DNA from 2 places in the Kitasatospora sp. MBT66 genome. Region 1 is predicted to be linked to the other one. Evidence: predicted binding sites of a transcription regulator. Region 1 holds the regulator's gene; the other holds the start of a gene.
The links. Region 1 encodes HrcA, which represses chaperone genes, less so after heat shock. Its sites were predicted from a motif close to TTNGCACTCNGNNNNNCNGAGTGCNAA; they were not measured.

Region 1 (7,740 bases):
CGGCGGCGGCGATCCGCTCGGGGTCGACGACGAACACGGGCGCGGTCATGCGGGGAACCTCCGGGGTGGGAACGGGAACGGGAACGCGAAAGGGGTGCCGAGGAAGCCTCGGCACCCCCGCGCGGGACGGCTACCGGCCGTTGAAGGCGTCCTTCAGCCGGGAGAACAGCCCCTGCTGCCCGGGCGCGAACTGGCCGGACGGCCGCTCCTCGCCGCGCAGCACCGCCAGGCGGCGCAGCAGTTCCTCCTGCTCGGCGTCGAGCTTGGTGGGCGTCTGCACCTCGACATGCACTATCAGGTCACCCCGGCCGCCGCCGCGCAGGTGGGTGATGCCCCGGCCGTGCAGCGGGATCGACTGGCCGGACTGGGTGCCGGGCCGGATGTCGACCTCCTCGATCCCGTCCAGGGTCTGCAGCGGCACCTGGGTGCCGAGCGAGGCCGCCGTCATCGGGATGGTGACCGTGCAGTGCAGGTCGTCGCCGCGACGCTGGAAGGTCGGGTGGGCGGTCTCGGCGATCTCGACGTAGAGGTCGCCGGCCGGGCCGCCGCCGGGGCCGACCTCGCCCTCGCCGGCCAGCTGGATCCGGGTGCCGTTGTCGACCCCGGCCGGGATCTTGACGGTCAGGGTGCGGCGGGCGCGGACCCGGCCGTCGCCGGCGCACTCCGGGCAGGGGGTCGGCACGACGGTGCCGAAGCCCTGGCACTGCGGGCAGGGGCGGGAGGTCATGACCTGGCCCAGGAAGGACCGGGTGACCTGGGAGACCTCGCCCTTGCCGCGGCACATGTCGCAGGTCTGCGCGGAGGTGCCGGGCGCGGCGCCCTCGCCGCTGCAGGTGGTGCAGGTGACGGCGGTGTCGACCTGGAGTTCCTTGGTGGTGCCGAACGCGGCCTCCTCCAGGGTGATCTCCAGCCGGATCATGGCGTCCTGGCCGCGCCTGGTCCGGGAGCGCGGTCCGCGCTGGCCGGAGGCGGCGCCGAAGAAGGCGTCCATGATGTCGGAGAAGCCGAAGCCCGCCGCGCCCGCGCCGAAGCCGCCCGCGCCGCCCCCGCCGTTCGGCGAGAGCGGGTCGCCGCCGAGGTCGTAGACCTGGCGCTTCTGCGGGTCGGAGAGCACCTCGTAGGCGGCGTTGATCTCCTTGAACCGCTCCTGCGTCTTCGGGTCCGGGTTGACGTCCGGGTGCAGTTCGCGTGCCAGGCGCCGGAACGCCTTCTTGATCTCGTCCTGCCCCGCATCCCGTCGGACGCCGAGTACCGCGTAGTAGTCCGTGGCCACCAAATGCTCCGCTTGTTCCGCCTGTGTGAGTGCTTGCGACTTCGGGCGCCGTCAGCTGTCCGACGACGACCGTTCCTACGACTCGGCCAGAATCTGACCCACGTACCGTGCCACCGCTCGCACCGCCCCCATTGTGCCCGGGTAGTCCATCCGGGTCGGACCGATCACCCCCAGTTTGGCCACGCTCTCGTCGCCCGAACCGTAACCGACCGAGACGACCGAGGTGGAATTCAGCCCTTCGTAGGCGTTCTCCCGCCCGATCCGGACCGTCATCCCGGCGTCCGCCGTCTCACCCAGGAGGCGGAGCAGGACGACCTGCTCCTCCAGCGCCTCCAGCACCGGCTGGATGGTCAGCGGGAAGTCGTGGCCGAAGCGGGTCAGGTTGGCCGTGCCGGCCAGCATGATCCGCTCCTCGCGCTGCTCGGCGAGGGTCTCGAAGAGCGTCGCCAGCACCGTGGACACGGTCGGCCGGTCGGCCGCCTCGAACTGCGCGGGCAGCTCCTCCAGCAGCCCCGGGACGTCCGGGAGCCGCTGTCCGGCGGCCCGGGCGTTGATCCGGCCCCGGAGGTCCGCCAGCACGGTCTCGCCGACCGTACCCGGGCAGTCCACCAGCCGCTGCTCGACGCGGCCGGTGTTCATGATCAGCACCAGCATCACCTTGGCCGGGGCCAGCGCCACCAGCTCGATGTGCCGCACCGTGGAACGGCTCAGCGAGGGGTACTGCACCACCGCGACCTGGCGGGTCAGCTGGGCGAGCAGCCGCACCGTGCGGGCGACCACGTCGTCGAGGTCCACCGCGCCGTCGAGGAAGTGCCGGATCGCCCGCCGCTCGGGCGCGCTCATCGGCTTGACCTCGGCCAGCTTGTCGACGAACAGCCGGTAGCCCTTGTCGGTGGGGATCCGACCGGCGCTGGTGTGCGGCTGGTGGATGTAGCCCTCCTCCTCCAGCGCCGCCATGTCGTTGCGCACGGTCGCCGGGGAGACCCCGAGGTTGTGCCGTTCGACCAGGGCCTTGGAGCCGACCGGCTCCTCCGTCCCCACGTAGTCCTGGACGATCGCGCGAAGCACCGCGAGTTTGCGGTCGTCGAGCTGGCGGACCTCACCGGCCATGGGCACGCACCTCCGTCTTCACGCGTTGTCCGTTGTGACACACCGTCGTGGCATGTGTCCGTGTTCGAGCTGTCCGGTCCGACCCCGCGGGGCCCGGCCTTGGCACTCTGAACACACGAGTGCCAGAACCGTACCTGCCAGTGTAAGGCCCGGGTCCGACGGCAGGAACGGCCCGGCCGGGGTGATCCTGCCCGCAGTCCGCGGCGCGCGGGTGATGCCGCGGGGCCCGCCCGGTGGCAGCATCGGAAGCGGACGGCGAACGGAGGAGCAGCGATGTCGAGCTCGGGCCAGCACACCCGCTTCGCCCCCGACCGCGGCCTGACCGGCCGCATGGTGGGGACGATGTTCCTGATCGGGCTGTTGTACGTGGGATTCACCGGTCTGCTGATCGCGCTGCTGCGCGGCGCCTGGCCGATCATCGTGCTGATCTCGGGCGGCCTGTTTGTCGCCCAGTTCTGGTTCAGCGACCGGATCACCGAACGGGCGATGGGCGCCCACCGGGTCACCCCGGAGCAGTACCCGCAGCTGCACGGCGCCGTCGACCGGCTCTGCGCGCTCGCCGACATGCCCAAACCCCGGGTGGCGGTCGCCGACAACGACATGCCGAACGCCTTCGCCACCGGCCGCAACCCGCAGAACGCGGTGGTCTGCGTGACCACCGGCCTGCTGCGCCGGCTGGAGCCGGAGGAGTTGGAGGGCGTGCTCGCCCACGAGCTGTCGCACGTCGCCCACCGGGACGTCGCCGTGATGACGGTGGCCGGCTTCCTCGGCGTACTGGCCGGCGCGATGACCCGGATCGCCATGTACGGCGGTTTCATGGGCGGCGGGCGCAACAACAACGACTCCAACGCCGCGATCGCCGCCCTGGTGATCCCGCTGGTGTCGATCGCCGTCTACGCGATCAGCTTCCTGCTGACCCGGCTGCTCTCCCGCTACCGGGAGCTGGCCGCCGACCGGGCCGCCGCCCAGCTCACCGGGCGGCCCAGCGCGCTGGCCTCGGCGCTCACCAAGGTGACCGGCCAGATCGCCGCCATCCCGACCCGGGACCTGCGCCAGGCCCAGCCCTACAACGCGTTCTACTTCGCGCCGGCGCTCAGCGCCCGGGAGGCCGCCACCCAGCTGTTCTCCACCCACCCGTCGCTGGAGCAGCGGCTGGCCCAGCTGGCGAAGATCTCCTCCGAGCTCGGCCGTTGAGCCGCCCGCTCGGCCGCGGCTCCCGTACTCCGCACCGCACCGCCCCCGCACGCACCGCCCCCGCCCTCTGACCGGAAGGACCGCCGTGGGCATCCTGGACACGCTGTTCGGCCGCACCAAGCCCGTCAAGCCCGACCTCGACCAGCTGTTCGGCGTGCCGTCCGCCGCCCTCACCCTGGAGGCCGCGGCCGGCTTCCGGCCCACCGGACTCGGCTCGGTCTGCTTCGCCTCCGTCGAGGGCGGCGCCTTCGACGAGGTCGAACGGCAGGTCCGGGCCCTGCTCGACGCCGACACCGAACGCGGCGGCGTCCCCGTCGAGGCGTCCAAGGACTCCTACGGCTACTCCTGGCTGCTCGCCCGGCACCAGCCCGGCGAACTGCCCGAACTCGTCAACGACCTGCACGCGGTCAACAGCGAACTCGAGGCGCACGGCTTCGGCCCCCAGCTGCTCTGCTCCCTGGTCGGCTTCCGTGACGCCGACGGACAGCGCCCGCTGGCCCTCGTCTACCTGTACAAGCGCGGCACCTTCTACCCGGTGTGTAAACGCCCTGACCAGCAGGAACGTGACAACGCCTTGGAGATCGAGCTAGCCAACTTGCTTAAGAACGATCTTCGCATAGAACCTGACCTCTCTCGTTGGTTCCCGGTCTGGGGCGCCCCTGGGATGGAGGAGTAGGAGTGTTGACACCCGAGAGTGAAGCGGTGTTACAGGACTTGGTCGAGCGGTACAGCCTCACGCCTGACCAGGTGCACGAGGCCCTGGGCCTCCTTACTCCGCTACTTCTACCAGAGCCACCCCGCCAGAGACGCCACGCGGAGGCCACGTGGCGAACCTCGCAGCCCTACGACGGCATCCCCCTTATACGGGTAATAGGGGAAGGGTGAAAACACGTAGACGGACCCCCGCTTGAGCGGGGGCCCGTCATCATCGCTACTTCCGTATAGGGCGCTCGTGTTGCAGGCCGGCGGGGTCCTTCCAGACCACGCGAACGATGCCCACGCCCTTGATCAGCTTCAGGCAGTCACCGCAGGGTTCCCACGTAACGTAGAGGGTGGCGCCCTGGCGGTCTTCGGGGCGGGACCAGAGGATCGCATTCCACTCGGCGTGATACTCGATGCAGCCCTCATAGCTGGAGCCCGAAGGGGCCGACGAGAGGCACCGATCACAGCCGCCCGCCTTGCAGGACGGCTGACCCGGTGCAGAGCCGTTGTAGCCCGTGCTCAGGACCCTGTGGCGCTGGTCCACGAGGACGGCCCCCACGCGCTTCCGAATGCAGTCACCGCGGGTTGCTGCAGCCTCCGCCATGCCCAGGTGGTAGCAGTCCCAGCAGGGGCGGGCCCAGGGCTTCCCCATGCCTCGGTGGTGGCAGCTCACTCGCCCTCCTCGGTGGCCTCCCGGAGCCGTGTCCGACCGGTCCGCCATATCTTCGGCCAGTGTTCTCGGGGAACCGTGCAACCAGGGCAGGGCGCCCCATCGTGAGAGCAGATCACCACGGACCCGTCATACCGAACTACCTTCAAGGTCTCTCCTCGTATCGGTCGCACACGGTCACTGGGATGAGCTGTATGTGGGTCTGGCCTTTCGGGCCTGCCACGACCGTCGTCATCAGGGTGGTGTGGGCTTCGAGACACTTCCGGTCGTCACAGCCCACCAGGGCCGCCGCAGACACCACCACGGCGGCCCCGATCAGGAGCGGACGCCTCACTCCTCGTCGCCCGCCAGCTCCTCGACGCCGGCGGCCTGACTGGTCTCGGCATCCCAGAATTCGGCGGCCATGGCCTGAGCCAGCTCATGGGGGACGCCAGAGGAGACCGCTCGGGTGTAAACCAGTCCCGTTGCCTCGGCCGTTAGCGCTGCTGTAATTGCACGCTGCTGAAAAAGGGCCTCACCGAACTTCTTCTCGATGTCACCCATGATCTCGGCAAAGGGGTCCTGCTGGCTCTCACTCATGGAAAAACTCCTCAGCTTCATTGTCTTCAGCGCACTCGGCACACAGGCCGGTGTCTACGTCGTCAAGCCAAAAAAGGCCGATGGCTTCGAAGTTCTGGCAGTATTCGCAGTCCTCGTCCTGCCTCAATGCTTGCTCTCTTCGAGATCCAGAACGGAGCCCCAAGACTGATCACCAATCTCGGCCTCTGCTGGTACCAGGACCCCCTTGACGGTGAACTCCATGATCTTGGCTGCTCTCTTGGCCAGCTCCACGGCCCTCTCCTTGGGGAAGGAAAAAACGATCTCATCGTGAATTACGAGGCGCATAAAGGGCGTGTAGCCTGCGGCGTCGAGAGCAATGAGGGCACGAGCGGTGATGTCTCGGCTTCCGCTCTGGATGTAATAGTTAAGGGCGGCGTACGCTCGCCGGTACTCAACCGGAATGCGCCGCCCGGTGACGGTGAAGATGAATCCGGTTTGCTTCGCCTCGTCCATGAGGCGCTTCGCCAGGTCATCCACTCTCTTGTAGGTGCTGCCAAATGCGTCGATAACCCGCTTTGCCACCGAGTAGGGCACCCCGGCCTGTTCGGAAAGGGCCTTCGGGCCTCCGCCGAACACGGTCAAGAAGTTCGCCATTTTGCCTGTCTTACGAGGTACATCGGCGGCGTCCGCGGTGATTTGATGCAGGTCCTTGTCATTCAGGAACGCATCGACCATCACGGGGTCCTGCGATTCTGCGGCAAGGAACCGCAACTCCATATTTCCAAAGTCGATACAGACCGTTACATGGCCTTCCTCCGCAAGGAACATCCCTCGGACGTAGCCAGAGCCAGCGGGGAACGTCTGAGCCGGCACAGAACCCGTAATGGACATCCTTGCCGTAATGGCCTGGAGAGCATTAATCGACGCATGTACGCGATTCCGCGAGTCCATCCCGCTCAGGGCTCGCTCGAACCACGTCTTCCGCCACTTCCCGGCCTTTTTGGCCTTCATGACCGCATCGGCTAGCGGGTGCTCGATGGACGACAGAACCTCGTCGTCCATGGCCGGCTGGCCCTTGGGGTGGTTCTTGCTCGGCTTGGTTCGCTTGGTGAGCTTGATCCCGAACCCGGTGAACGCCTCGATTAGTTGGGCATTGGAGTTCACGTTCTCGACGCCATGCCGAAGGGCTACGGCCTCCCATTGCTCCTGCTCGGCCTTCAACTCCTCGATCCGCGCCTTGGCGTACTGCGGATCGAGTAGATAGCCCGCCCGCTCCATCTTGGCTGTTACGTGCGCGAGGCGGTGTTCCCAGCCGAACAGGCCCTTACGCTTAGACCGGAGCGGGATAAGCGGGTAGAGGATGTGGAACAGTCGGTAGGCGAGAATGGGGTCCATACCGGCGTAAAGAAGGTATTCCTCATCGAAGAGCCTGACGACGGGCCAGATATCATCCTTTTTGACCTTGTAGCGCTGAGCTATTCGGGTCATGGAGCCCTTGACCTCTTCGGCCAGCTCCGGGGAGATGTAGAATTTCGCCAGTTCTTCCAGCTTGAGCCCGGGCCCCTGTTCCTTGACCTGGCGTGGGTCAACAAGGTGGGCAGTGATCTTCGTGCAGAGGGTTTTGGGTGCCAACTCTTCGAGCGGCACGCCTAGGCAGTGCTCCGACACGTGCTGATCGAACGTCCCGTTGTGCGCGATAAGGCGCTCTGCCTTTCGCAGGGCCCACGCAGCGGCCTCCCGAAACTCCTGACTCAGTTCGGCTGGCAGAACCCACGATTCATGGGCATTGCCGAACTGAGCCAGTCGTATTCGGAAACCCCGGTCAGAATCCCACCAGTTGAGGCCTGTTGTCTCGGTATCGAAACCCATAACCGGGTTGGCTTCTACCCAGTCAATAAAGCCCCAGAGGTCCATCACCGTTTCGGCAACGTTGATCCGTACGGTCTGCCGGCGGATCATATAGGTGATGACCTGCATAGGGCTCCTTACTTCCGGGATTCAAGGTAGAAGTGTGCGATCAGGTAGACCACGGCGAACACGATTGCCCCCCATGTGACGATGGCGCCGGCCATCAGCCGGGGATTCCCTCGTAGCGGACCGAGACAATGTCCTCGTCGTACGCCTCGGGAAACAGGCGGACATCATTCTCGTCGGCATCAAGCCGAGCAGCGGCATGCACGTCGCCGCACCCCGGGTAGTCCTTCATGTCCGGCGTGTACTCGTAAGTGACGGTCACACGAATCTTGTCAGC
Region 2 (7,740 bases), on a different contig from region 1:
TCGGGCCACCCCCGGCCCCGCTGACCCGCCGTCGGCCCGTCCGTCCGGGCCCGTCCCCGCCCAACCCTCCCCGGCGATCCGCTAGGCTGTCAGCGGTCTTCCCCCGCCTCAGTAGCTCAGGGGATAGAGCACGGCTCTCCTAAAGCCGGTGTCGCAGGTTCGAATCCTGCCTGGGGCACAGCGCCGGTTCCGGCGGACGACGTAGTACGCGGGCCCCCTCGGTCACGACCGAGGGGGCCCGCGGCGTTCCGGTGAGCGGTTGTCAGCCCGGTGGATCGTCGGCCCGGTCCCGTCGGCGCGGTGGATCGGCGGCGCGGAAGGTCCTCAGCGCAGGAGGCCGTCGGGGCGGTCGGGGACGGGGTCGGCGGCGGGTCCGGCGACGGGGGCATTGTCGGAGGGGGCGTCCGGGAGGTCGTCCGCGGGATCGTCCGAGGGGTCGGTGTCGCGGGGCGGGCGGGCGGAGGAGACGAGCACCCGCTGGACGCGGGGGCGGGTGCGCCAGTCCACCCGGCGGAAGTCGCGGGCGAGGGCGCCGGGGCGGGCGAGTTCGACGAGGACGGTGACGGCGCCGAGGACGATTCCGGCGGCGAGCCAGCCGGCCAGGACGTCGGTGGTCCAGTGGACACCGAGGAAGACCCGGGAGGCGCCGATCGCGAGGACGGTCAGTGCGGCGGTCGTGCAGGCGGTGGTCCGGCCGGCGCGGCGGGCCCGGGGCCAGAGCAGGCCGACCAGCACCGCGCAGGTGATCACGGAGGCCATCGCGTGCCCGGAGGGGAAGGAGGGACCGTCGGCGTGCGCGACCGGGTCGGAGAAGGCCGGCCGGTGGCGGCCGAAGGAGAGCTTCAGCACCCACTGGCCGCCCCAGCCGATCAGGGTCTGGGCCGCCACCCAGCCGGCCAGCGTCCGGGCGCCGATCAGCCAGAGCCAGAGCGCGACGGCGCCGAGGACGCTGCGCATCGTGATCGTCCCGCCGATGTCGGAGAACATCTGCACCGAGGCGGTCCACACGGTGTGATCGGCCGCGTAGCGGTGCAGATCGCCGGTGAGCTCGCGGTCGAACCGGGCGAGCGGGCCCCAGCCGGTCTGCACCAGGGCCGCGAGGGCGGCGAACAGTCCGGCGCAACAGACCGCGAGTGCCGCGTGCCGGAGCAGGTGGCGATCACGCGCGGTGATGGTGGGCGAGCTGTTGGTCAGGTGCATGGCTGACACCTTCCCAGCCGCCTGCGCCGAGCGTGCGCTGCGGTGATAGCGATTTGGCATCTTTTGTGCGGAGAACCTGCGTGCGCCGGTGCGGGAGCGCGGGTCCGCGCGGGAACGCGCCCGGCGCCGGCGGGGTTGTGCCTGGCGGGGGCCGTGCGCGGGGTGCGCCGAAACGGTCCCGGAACGGCACCCGCGGTGCTCGCGCTGTCACCCTCCGTTCGGAATCGGGGATAAATCTCGCAGGATACTGCATCCCTGGAAGAATCTGAGCGACTTGGGAATGTTGTCCGGAATCTGTTCGTTGGATCGTTACGTGTGAGCCCCTCGGGGCCCGCACATCGTGCCCTCCTGGGGGCAGGCAGCCCAGACCTCGGCAACACCAGCAAAGGGAGCAAGCATGGCCACCCGTGCCGTCGTTCGCGACAGGGCCGACCGGACTCGCGCGGCCCGCCCGACCAACTTCGAGGCCGACCGTGACCTGGTCGGCATGTATCTCGACGAGATCGCCAGGACGCCCCTGCTCGATGCCGCCGAGGAGGTCGAGCTCTCGCTGCGGATCGAGGCCGGCGTGTACGCCCAGCATCTGCTGGACGAGGGCGGGCTCCCCGAGGGCGTCCAGCGCGAGGAGCTGGAGGCGATAGCCGAGGACGCCGAGCGCGCCAAGGACGTCTTCATCCGGTCGAACCTCCGTCTCGTGGTCGCCGTCGCCCGGCGCTACCCGCGCAGCGGCCTGCCCCTGCTGGACCTCATCCAGGAGGGCAACGCGGGCCTGGTCCGCGCGGTGGAGAAGTTCGACTACGCCAAGGGCTTCAAGTTCTCCACCTACGCGACGTGGTGGATCCGCCAGGCCATCACCCGGTCGATCGCCGACCAGTCGCGCACCATCCGGCTGCCCGTCCACCTGGTCGAGGAGCTGGGCCGGATCCGGCGGGTGCAGCGGGAGAAGTCGAAGGAGCTGGGCCGTGAGCCCGAGCCGGCCGAGATCGCGGCCGAGCTGGACACCACCGAGACCCGGATCAAGGACGTGCTGGACTGGGCGCGCGACCCGGTCAGTCTGAACATGTCGGTCGACGACGAGGGCGAGACCCAGTTCGGCGACCTGGTCGAGGACACCGGGGCGACGTCCCCCGAGGACGCCGTGATGGTCATGCTCCGCCGTGAGGAGCTGGACGGCCTGATCGGGCGGCTGGACGACCGGACGGCATCGATCATCCGCTCCCGCTACGGGATGGAGGACGGCCGCGAGCGCACCCTCACCGAGGTGGGCAAGCAGCACGGGCTGACCCGTGAGCGGATCCGCCAGATCGAGAAGCACGCGCTGGCGGAGCTGAAGAAGATCGCCGACCATGCGGGCTTCGAGGCCGCGTAGCGGAGGTCTACGGAGACGTGGGGCGCGCGGGGCGGCGCGGCCGGAGGTGGGTACGGGGGCGGGGACGGCCCGGTGGGCCCGGTGCGGAGCGGTCCGCGCCGGGCCAACCTTCGTCCCCGGGCCGCTCCGGGGCCTTCTAGGCTTGGTGGGCAGGGGCGGGCGACGGCGGACAGCGGCGGGGACGGCGAGAGCGGTGGAGGAGACGATGGCGAAGGACGCGACGGACGGCCGACCGGGCACGCAGCCCGGTACCGGGCCAGGGGCGGGGAGCGGGCCGGCACAGGCCGCCCCCAAGGCACAGCCGGGTGCGGACGCGGCGGCGAAGGCCCGGCTGATCTTCGGGGACCCGCTGGACCGGCAGTCCCGGGACGACACCGACACCGGGTGGGGCGAGCGCCCCGGGGCCGGGGAGAGCGGTGGACGGGGGCTGGACTGGTACCTGAGCCAGCGCCCGCCGCACCACGGGGACTGATCCGAGGGGGAGGGGCCGCCGGGCCCCGGGCGGGACGGGGCGTGGCGCGGCGGGGTTCGGACGGGCCAGGGGTCAGGCGGCCCGGGTGACCAGGGCGTCGCGGATCTCGGTGAGCAGCAGGACCTCCTTGGCCTCGGCCTCCGCCTGGACCTCGGCCAGGGTCTTGCGCCGGGCGGTGAACCTGGTCATCGGCAGGATGAGGCAGAAGTAGACGACGGCGGCGGTGATCAGGAACTGCAGGGCCGCGCTGAGCACGCTGCCCCAGAGGATGAGGATTCCGGACGTCACCTCACCGGCGGCGGTCACCTCGCAGGGCCCCTTGATGCAGGAGCTGTAGGACGCGAGGTCCTTGGCCCCGAACGCGCCGACGATCGGATTGATGACGCCTTTGACGAAGGCGTTGACGATGCTGGTGAAAGCCGCACCGATGACTACGGCGACGGCCAGGTCGACGACGTTTCCGCGCAGCAGGAATTCCTTGAAGCCCTTCATGCCGCGTGAACGACGAAGTCGTTCCTCGGTTACGGGTGATTTCCTCCCCCCTCCGCCGGACAACCCGTTCGGCCGACCGGCGGTGCCGATTCCGGCGTCCGCGGGTCCGCCCAGGCCGGTCCGAGGGCGAGTGCGGCCGCCATCGCGAAGAGCAGCACGGCCGGCACCCGGGGGCCGGCTGCCAGCAGCTGTCGGAGCCGGCCGCGCAGACCGGCCCGGCCTCCGATCGGCGGGAAGGAGGGCACCGGCTGCCGGGGCGGAACGGTCGGCGCGGGCAGCGGCGGGATCGGCAGCGGACGGGGCGACAGGGCGGGCGAAGCGGTACGCACGGGTACCTCCACGGGTCGGGTTCGGGGCTGGCGGTGCCCACTCTGGGCCGCCCGCGCGACCGCCGGAACTCCCTTTTCCGTACCTGTGGAAAACCCGGCCCTGTGGACAACGGGACCCACCCGCGGGGGTGAACCGACCCGCCCGGCGCTGACAGAACCCGCCCCCGGGACACCCGCCCCCGGGACACCCGCCCCCGAAAGCCCTGCCCCCGAAACGCCCCAGCCCCGAAACGCCCGCCCCCGGGACACCCGCCGCAGAACGCGCGAAAGGCCCGCCGCACCCGTGGAGAACGGGAACGGCGGGCCGTCCGAGAAGCTGCTGCCGCGACCCGGCAGAAGGTCAGCCGGCCGCCGGAGCGGGGCTGGCCGCGGGGGCCGAGGACCCCGACGAACCCGAGGAGCCCGACGAGGACGAGCCCGACGAGGAGCCCGAGGCCGACGTCGACGAAGAGGACGACGACGAGCCGGATCCCACCGAGCTGCTGGAGGAGGAGCGGCTGTCGGTCCGGTAGAAGCCGGAGCCCTTGAAGACGACACCCACCGCCGAGAAGACCTTGCGGAGCCGTCCCTGGCAGTCGGGGCACGTGGTCAGCGGCTCGTCGGTGAACTTCTGCACCGCCTCCAGGCCGTTGCCGCACTCGGTGCACTGGTACTGGTACGTGGGCACTTGTCTTCCTCCTGGCACTCTCGCCTGATGAGTGCTAACGATCCTCAATGATGCGGCATTCCGGAGGATCAGTCCAGCGACTCGAATGTGAGATGAGTCGGTTCTGGCCCCGGGGTCAGCCCTTGACGGCCCCCACCAGCCCGGCGGGCGCACCGCGCTCCACCGAGCCGGCGACCACCGTGCTGCGGGTTCCGGCCGGTACCAGCAGCCCCCGCAGCGAGAGCAGGGCGATCAGGCCGAGACCGGCACCGGCGACCGGCACCAGGAAGCCGACCGTCGGGCCCTGCGCGTCGATCAGCCGCCCGGCCGCCGTCGCGCCGGTCGCCAGGCCCAGGCCGATGGCGCCGGTCAGCCAGGTGAAGGCCTCGGTCTTGGCGCCGTCCTCGACCAGCGTCTCGACCAGGGTGTAGCCGCTGATCAGGGTGGGCGCGATGGCCAGGCCGCAGACCAGCCCGGCGACCGACAGCGCGACCAGGTTCGGCATCGCCCACAGGGTCGAGCAGCCCAGCACCAGCAGGCCGTAGCTCATGACCATCCGCTGCTGGACCGACCGCCGCCAGGCGACCATGCCGTACAGCACGCCGGCCAGCATCGAGCCGCCGGCGAAGATGCCGTAGACGGTGCCCGCGGCGCCCGGCCGGCCGACCGAGTCGGCGAAGGCGTTCACCGAGACCTGCAGGCCGCCGAAGACGGCGCCCACGCCCAGGAAGGTGGCGGCCAGCAGCCGGACGCCGGGGGAGGCGAGGGCCGAGGCCTGCCGGACGCCGGGCTCGCGCACCACCCGGGCGGGCGCGGTGCGCCGCTGGGCCGCGAAGGCCAGACCGCCGACCAGGGTCAGCGCGGCCTCGGCGATCAGCCCGGTCGAGGGGTTGACCGAGGTGGCCACGGCGGCGGCCAGGATCGGGCCGACGACGAAGGTGAACTCGTCGGTCACGGACTCGAAGGCGAAGGCGGTGCTCACCTTGGCGGCGGAGGAGGCGGAGGCGCCCTCGGCGGTGAAGGTGGAGATCCAGCGGGCGCGCACCATCGCGCCGATCTGCGGGACGCTCGCACCGGCCGGGGCGGCGGCCAGGAACAGGCTCCAGGCCGGCGCGTGCCCGAGGGCGAGCGCGATCAGCGCGCCGACCGAGGCCGCGTGCACCAGGACGGTCGGGACGAGCACGGCGGCCTGGCCGTACCGGTCCGCGAGCCGCCCGGTCTGCGGGCCGATCAGCGCCTGGGCGACGGCGGCGACCGCCGCGACCGTGCTGGCGGTGCCGTAGGAGCCGTGGGTGTCCTTGACCAGCAGCAGGATTCCCATGCTGAGCATCGCGTAGGGCAGCCGCGCGAGGAGCGCGGGGGTCAGGAACGTCCAGGCCCCGGGAGTGCGCAGCAGGGCCCCGTAGCCGACCCGGGCCGGCGCGGTGTCCGCGCTGCCCGTGCTGCCGGCGTCGCCCGTGGCGTCAGCCTCGGCCATGGCATTCTCGGCGTCCTCGACGCTCTCGACCGTTCGGCGGGCCGTCACGGTCGGTCCTTCCTGCTGCCTGGTAGCGCGGCAGGGCATGGGGTGGCCCCGACGGCGCCGAGAGTCGTCCTCTCGCGCGTCGACCGGGGTAGTTACCGGGCCGGTCCGGCGGTGGGCCGGGTCCGGGCCGCGGCCGCCGAGCGGTCGCGCCAACTCTGCTTCAGGCAGATGCTGGGGTGTGGTGTGTCAGCAAACAATGGTTATACGCGCGTAGATGTCGCGCTCGACTCGACACTACAGGACGGATCCAAAGTTGTCCTGTTAAGTCAAGGTGAACTCCGCGCGAGACCTTCAGGTCCCACGTCCGTGCAGCCAGTCGGCCAGCTTGCCGCCCTTGTCCACGGCCCGCAGCCGCCGCTCGGCCGCCTCGCCCACCGCGTCGGTGGTGACGACCAGCAGCTCGTCCCCGCCGCGCAGCACGGTCGCCTTGTCGGGCACGAAGCTGCTCCCCTCCCGCACCACCAGGGTGACCGCCGCCCCGGTCGGCAGCCGCAGCTCGCCGATCTCCACGCCGGACATCCGGGAGTCCGGCGCCAGCGCGACCGACAGCAGGTGCCCGTGCAGCTTCTCCAGCGGCGCCGACTCGATGCCGAGGTCCTGCCCCATCGAGCCGTCGCCGATCCGCAGGCCCTTGGCGACCCAGGGCAGGGTCGGCCCCTGGAGCAGGGTGAAGACCACGACCAGGATGAAGACGATGTTGAAGACGTCCTGGGCCATCGGCGCGCCGGCCACCATCGGGATGGTGGCCAGCACGATGGGCACCGCCCCGCGCAGGCCGGCCCAGCTGAGCAGGGCCTGCTCGCGCAGCGGCAGCCGGAACGGGGTGAGTGTGAGCACCACCGAGAGCGGCCGGGCGACGAAGACCAGCACCGCGCCGATCACCAGCGCCGGCACCACGGCCGAGCCCATCGACTCGGGGGCGCAGAGCAGGCCGAGCAGCACGAACATGCCGATCTGCCCGATCCAGGCCAGGCCGTCGGCGAAGCCCCGGACGGCCGGGCCGTGCGGCAGCTTGGCGTTGCCGAGGATCACCGCGGTGACGTAGACGGCGAGGAAGCCGGAGCCGTGCAGCAGCGCGCCGCCGGCGTAGGCGAGCACGGTGAGGGCCAGCACCGCGATCGGGTAGAGGCCGGAGGACGGCAGGGCGACGCGCTTGACGCCGTACGCGCCGAGCTTGCCGATCGCGAGGCCGACCGCCAGGCCGATCGCCAGCTCGGCGAGGATCGTGCCGATCAGGACGTACCACGGGTCCGGCTCGCCGACGGCGGCGAAGGCGACGACCAGGATGACCACCGGCGCGTCGTTGAAGCCGGACTCGGCCTCCAGCAGACCGGTCAGCCGGCGCGGCAGCGGCACCGTCCGCAGTACCGAGAAGACGGCCGCGGCGTCCGTGGACGAGACGATCGCGCCGAGCAGCAGTGAGGTGCGCCAGTCCAGGCCGACCAGCCAGTGGGCCCCGGCCGCGGTGACGAAGACGCTGATCGCGACGCCGACGGTGGCGAGCACGGTGGCGGCCCCCATGACGGGTCTGGCCTCGCGCCAGTTGGTCTTGAGGCCGCCCTCGGCCAGGATCACCACCAGGGCCGCGTAGCCGAGGACCTGGGTGAGCTCGGCGTTGTCGAAGGAGATGCCGAGGCCGTTCTGGCCGAGCGCCACCCCGATGCCGAGGTAGATCAGCAGGCTGGGCAGGCCGGATTTGGTGGACAC

Region 2: a site for HrcA is predicted at 4,541-4,567, ahead of BI06_RS07120 (FmdB family zinc ribbon protein). Genes of this name have one in related genera too.

What each region holds. Positions count from the first base shown of each region.
Region 1 covers NZ_JAIY01000007.1:201,068-208,807, reverse strand. Annotated here, with positions in the region: gene BI06_RS20435 (16S rRNA (uracil(1498)-N(3))-methyltransferase) at 1-49, opposite strand, end outside; gene dnaJ (molecular chaperone DnaJ) at 131-1,273, opposite strand; gene hrcA (heat-inducible transcriptional repressor HrcA) at 1,349-2,383, opposite strand; gene htpX (zinc metalloprotease HtpX) at 2,657-3,577, shown strand; gene BI06_RS20415 (hypothetical protein) at 3,663-4,253, shown strand; gene BI06_RS55545 (deaminase) at 4,509-4,931, opposite strand; gene BI06_RS20395 (hypothetical protein) at 5,280-5,528, opposite strand; gene BI06_RS20390 (DNA polymerase) at 5,652-7,466, opposite strand; gene BI06_RS49570 (hypothetical protein) at 7,561-7,740, opposite strand, start outside.
Region 2 covers NZ_JAIY01000004.1:81,863-89,602, reverse strand. Annotated here, with positions in the region: tRNA gene BI06_RS07150 (tRNA-Arg) at 106-178, shown strand; gene BI06_RS07145 (phosphatase PAP2 family protein) at 325-1,200, opposite strand; gene BI06_RS07140 (sigma-70 family RNA polymerase sigma factor) at 1,598-2,569, shown strand; gene BI06_RS07135 (hypothetical protein) at 2,775-3,041, shown strand; gene mscL (large conductance mechanosensitive channel protein MscL) at 3,114-3,533, opposite strand; gene BI06_RS07120 (FmdB family zinc ribbon protein) at 4,203-4,529, opposite strand; gene BI06_RS07115 (MFS transporter) at 4,645-5,985, opposite strand; gene BI06_RS07110 (potassium/proton antiporter) at 6,325-7,740, opposite strand, start outside.